Regions from separate parts of the Photobacterium sp. ABD4_091 genome, predicted to be linked through region 2. Evidence: predicted binding sites of a transcription regulator. Region 2 holds the regulator's gene; the other holds the start of a gene.
What was found. Region 2 encodes MetJ, which represses methionine synthesis genes. Its sites were predicted from a motif close to TTAGACNTNTANANGTCTAA; they were not measured.
Positions count from the first base shown of each region.

Region 1: the regulator MetJ is predicted to act here: its motif matches at 684-703, upstream of metE (5-methyltetrahydropteroyltriglutamate--homocysteine S-methyltransferase).

Region 1 is NZ_JBSWWQ010000001.1:121,838-124,238, reverse strand. It holds gene metR (HTH-type transcriptional regulator MetR) at 1-611, opposite strand, end outside; gene metE (5-methyltetrahydropteroyltriglutamate--homocysteine S-methyltransferase) at 838-2,401, shown strand, end outside.
Region 2 is NZ_JBSWWQ010000001.1:1,399,011-1,401,411, forward strand. It holds gene ACXAGQ_RS06490 (O-succinylhomoserine (thiol)-lyase) at 1-1,100, opposite strand, end outside; gene metJ (met regulon transcriptional regulator MetJ) at 1,278-1,595, shown strand; gene ACXAGQ_RS06500 (malic enzyme-like NAD(P)-binding protein) at 1,694-2,401, opposite strand, start outside.

The DNA.
Region 1 (2,401 bases), 1.3 Mb from region 2:
ACATCTAGCCGGGTTCGCTGCACCGGATAACTCAGCATCGTTTCATGGGCCAAATCTTCCGGCGTTATCACCTCTTTCGCAGCCAGTGCTGACTGAGGCGAAACAATCAGGCGCATTTCGAAATCAAACAATGGCTCAAAGTGGATTTCACTGCGGGTTTGGATGTCCGACGTAATGACCAGGTCGAGCTCGCCCGCACTGAGGGCTGGCAAAGGCTCGAACCCAAAACCAGATGAAAAATCCAAGGTGACATTTGGCCAGTGGCTTTGGTAAGCCTTGAGTGCCGGCATTAGCCACTGGAAGCAAGAATGGCACTCAATCGCCATATGGAGGCGTCCGTTAGTATCTTCTTTGAGGCTTGCCAGTTCATGTTCTGCCTGGGCTAGGCGAGGAAACAAATCATCGGCTAGCCGCAGTAAAATTTCGCCCTCTGCAGTGAATTTTACTGGGCGGGTCTTGCGCAGAAAAAGTTGGCTGCCTAATCGCTGCTCCAAATCTTTCAGCTGGTGTGACAACGCTGACTGGGTTAAGCACAGCGTCGTGGCTGTCGCGGTTAACGATCCGGTATCTCTTAACACCGTCAGTGTTTTTAAGTGCTTAATTTCAATCAAATCGTTTCCTCTCACTTTCGCCATGCGTTCATCCGTGCAACGCTTTTTAATGTAACGGTAAAACATAGCGGTGTAAACATCTAGACGGCTATTAACAAAAAGACTGCGCAAGCGGGCTCATATGAATTTTATTCAAGGTAAACATTAATGATTAGAAATTGCTCATAGTTAACGTGTAGGCCATTGTAAATCCAACAACGACTAAGATTGCATGGACGGAGCAGCAATGACTTTAAAAACAAAAACACATATTTTGGGATACCCTCGAATTGGCAGCCAGCGCGAGCTGAAGTTTGCACAGGAAAAATATTGGCGCGGGGAAATATCCCAAGCTGAACTGAAAGAAGTGGGTAGCTTGCTGCGCCACCGCCACTGGGGCGAGCAATCAGGAGCCGGGTTAGATGTTGTCGCTGTTGGTGACTTTGCTTGGTACGACCAAGTGCTGGGTACCAGTATGTTATTGGGCCACTTGCCAAAGCGCCACCGCAGCGGTTTCCCTGACCTAGATACCTTGTTCCGTGTTGCAAGGGGCAAGGCGCCGACAGGCTGCGCGTGCGCAGCATCAGATATGACCAAGTGGTTTAATACCAACTACCACTACATTGTGCCTGAATTTAGCGCCGATGATGAATTCAACGTAAGCTGGCCGCAGTTGTTCGAAGAAATTGCTGAGGCCAAGCAAGCGGGTCATAGTGTGAAGCCTGTACTGCTAGGGCCCGTGTCTTACCTATGGCTCGGCAAAGAAAAAGAGCCAGGCTTTAACAGGCTTTCGTTGTTGCCAAGGCTGCTGGCAGCATACCAGCAAATCTTGAATAAGCTGGCAAAGCTCGGTGTTGAGTGGGTACAGGTTGATGAACCGGTTTTGACGCTGGAGCTGCCAAAAGAGTGGATTGATTCGTTCAAGATTGCCTATCAGGTTCTTCACGGCTCGCCGAAAATCCTACTGACGACATATTTCGACACGGTAACCCATCAGCTTGATGCGATCACAGGGCTTAAGGTTGACGGCATCCATGTGGATGTTTCAGCGGCACCAGAACAGTTGTATGAAGTGGTAGAGCGATTGCCTGAGCACTGGGTACTGTCCGCAGGTGTTGTTAACGGTCGTAATGTATGGCGTGCAGATTTAAGTGCTTTGTTGGATCAACTAAAGCCTGTCAAAGCACAGCTTGGGGAGCGGCTATGGCTGGCTTCATCATGTTCGCTGCTTCACAGCCCAATGGATCTGGACTTGGAAACCGATCTTTCTCCTGATGTTAGGCAATGGTTAGCTTTCGCCAAGCAAAAATGCCGCGAGCTGACTTTGTTGGCGCAGGCGGTTGATGGCAATGAGATCGCGATTGATGAATGTGCACGGTACAGTGCACCGATCAGGGCACGTGCTACTAGCTCTGCAGTGAACAATGCCAAGGTACGCCAGCGTACTGGTGCCATTTCCGATGCTTTGGCTGAGAGAAAACTACCATATCAGGAACGAGCCCGTGTTCAGCGTCAGTCATTAGGGCTACCGCTGCTGCCGACAACAACCATAGGCTCTTTCCCGCAAACCAATGAAATTCGCAGTCAGCGTAGAGACTTCAAAGCGGGCCGGTTGAATGAGCAAGACTATGTCACTGCGATGCAAGGCCATATTGCCGATGCGATTGATCGACAAAACAAGCTTGGCCTTGATGTGCTCGTCCATGGCGAGGCAGAGCGTAATGACATGGTGGAATACTTTGCTGAGTTGCTCGAGGGTTTCGCCGCTACTCGCTTTGGTTGGGTGCAAAGTTACGGTTCGCGATGCGTAA
Region 2 (2,401 bases):
AGGCCAACCGACAGCCGCAGCAGTGACGGCTTGAGCCCCGCCTCGGCCTGGGCTTCGTCAGACATCGCACGGTGAGTCATGCTTGCCGGGTGGCAAATCAAGCTTTCCGTACCGCCTAGCGATTCTGCCAATGAGAAACAGTTTAGCGTTTTAACAAACACCTCAAGCTGGGCCATGCTGCCGGCAATCTCGAAACTGAGCATGGCACCGAAGCCTTTCTGCTGCTTGAGGGCAATGTCATGGCCTGGGTGCCCCGGCTGGCTCGGGTGGTAGATAGCCCCCACTAGCGGCTGCTGCTGCAAGTAAGCCAGGATCTGGCGGCTGTTTTCCTCATGCATGCGCATTCTCGGTGCCAGTGTACGCAGCCCGCGCAGCGTCATGTAGGCATCAAACGGCGCGCCGGTGGCGCCGATACAGTTTGCCCACCAGGCGATGTCCTCTGCGTGTTGTTCATTGTTAGAGATCAGGACGCCACCCACCACATCGGAGTGGCCGTTGATGTATTTAGTCGTGGAGTGGACAACGAAATCGGCACCAAGGGCAATTGGCTGCTGGAGGATCGGAGACAGGAAAGTGTTGTCTACCGCTACCAGCGCCCCAGCCTGCTTGGCTGCCGCGCAAATTTCGGCGACATCGACAATGCGCAGCAATGGGTTTGACGGGGTTTCGACCCAAATCAGCTTGGGTTTGAGCGCCAGGGCTTCTGCTACTGCTGCCGGATCGGTCTGATCGACAAAGCGCACCTTGAAATCACCCTTGCCGGCCCGGGTATTAAACAAGCGGTAGGTACCGCCGTAGCAGTCATGCGGTGCGATAATCAAATCGTCCGGGCCGACCAGTGCCGAAGCCAGCAGGTTGATTGCCGCCGTCCCGCAACTGGTTACCACAGCGCCAGCCCCCCCTTCCAGCTCTGCCAACGCATCAGCCAATGTGTTGCGGGTCGGGTTGCCTGAGCGAGAATAATCAAATTCTGGCACCTCGCCCAATTGCGGAAAGCTGTAGGTCGAGGTTAAATAGAGGGGAGGTACCACAGCATTGTACTGGGTATCGGATTCGATGCCGGTGCGGACAGCGACGGTGGCTAGCTTCTTGTCACTCATATTTACTTTCCTTGTCAGGGTAGCCCTGGCGAATAACTTTTATGCAACAACATAGCGACAAACAAGCCAGCCGTCAACACTTCTAGACGTCTATATGTCTTTGCTTATGGCAGTAAATCCCGCTAAAATTCAGGCATACTATATTTCATCACTTTTATATCGCTGAGAAGGTAAAAAATGGCAGAGTGGAATGGCGAATACATCAGCCCTTACGCGGAACACGGTAAGAAAAACGAACAAGTAAAAAAAATTACAGTTTCGATTCCATTGAAGGTTCTGAAAATCCTGACCGATGAGCGTACCCGCCGTCAGGTCAACAACTTACGCCATGCGACCAATAGTGAGCTGCTGTGCGAAGCCTTCCTGCACGCTTATACCGGCCAGCCGCTCCCTACCGATGACGATATCCGCAAAGACCGTCCGGACGATCTTCCAGCCGAAGCCAAGGCGCTAATGGAAGAGATGGGAATTACTTACGAAGACATCAACGAGTAAGCCCCAACGGCAGCCTACCTATCATAATGCCAATGTGTTATGACAAAAAAACCAGCCCTGAGGCTGGTTTTTTTATTTGCTTTGGCGCAATACGAAAATTATTTCGCTTCCATGTAGCCAACCGGCATTTCGATTTGGGCTACGCCAGAATCAACTGCCGCCTGGGCAACGGCTTTGGCAACGCGAGGGAGCAAGCGTGGGTCCATTGGCTTAGGAATAATGTATTCCGGGCCGAACTCAAGCTTGTCTGCACCTGCAGCAGCAACCACTTCAGCCGGTACCGGCTCTTTGGCCAATGCGCGGATCGCATCAACGGCGGCCAGCTTCATCTCGTCATTGATTTCGCTGGCGCGTACATCAAGTGCACCACGGAAGATGAACGGGAAGCAGATAACATTGTTCACCTGGTTCGGGTAATCCGAACGGCCAGTACCCATGATCAAATCATCGCGTACCGCATGGGCCAGCTCAGGCTTGATTTCAGGATCTGGGTTAGAACATGCAAATACGACTGGCTTGTCAGCCATTAGCTTCAGCGCTTCAGGCGCAAGCAGGTCCGGGCCAGATACACCAACAAAGATATCTGCACCTTCAATCACATCTTCCAGCGTACGCTTATCAGTATTGTTAGCAAACAGCTGCTTGTACTCGTTGATATCGTCACGGCGAGTGTGGATCACGCCCTTGCGATCAAGCATGTAGATTTTCTCGCGCTGGGCACCACATTTGATCAGCAGCTCCATACACGCTACAGCCGCAGCACCCGCACCCAGACAAACAATCACCGCTTCGTTGATGTTCTTGCC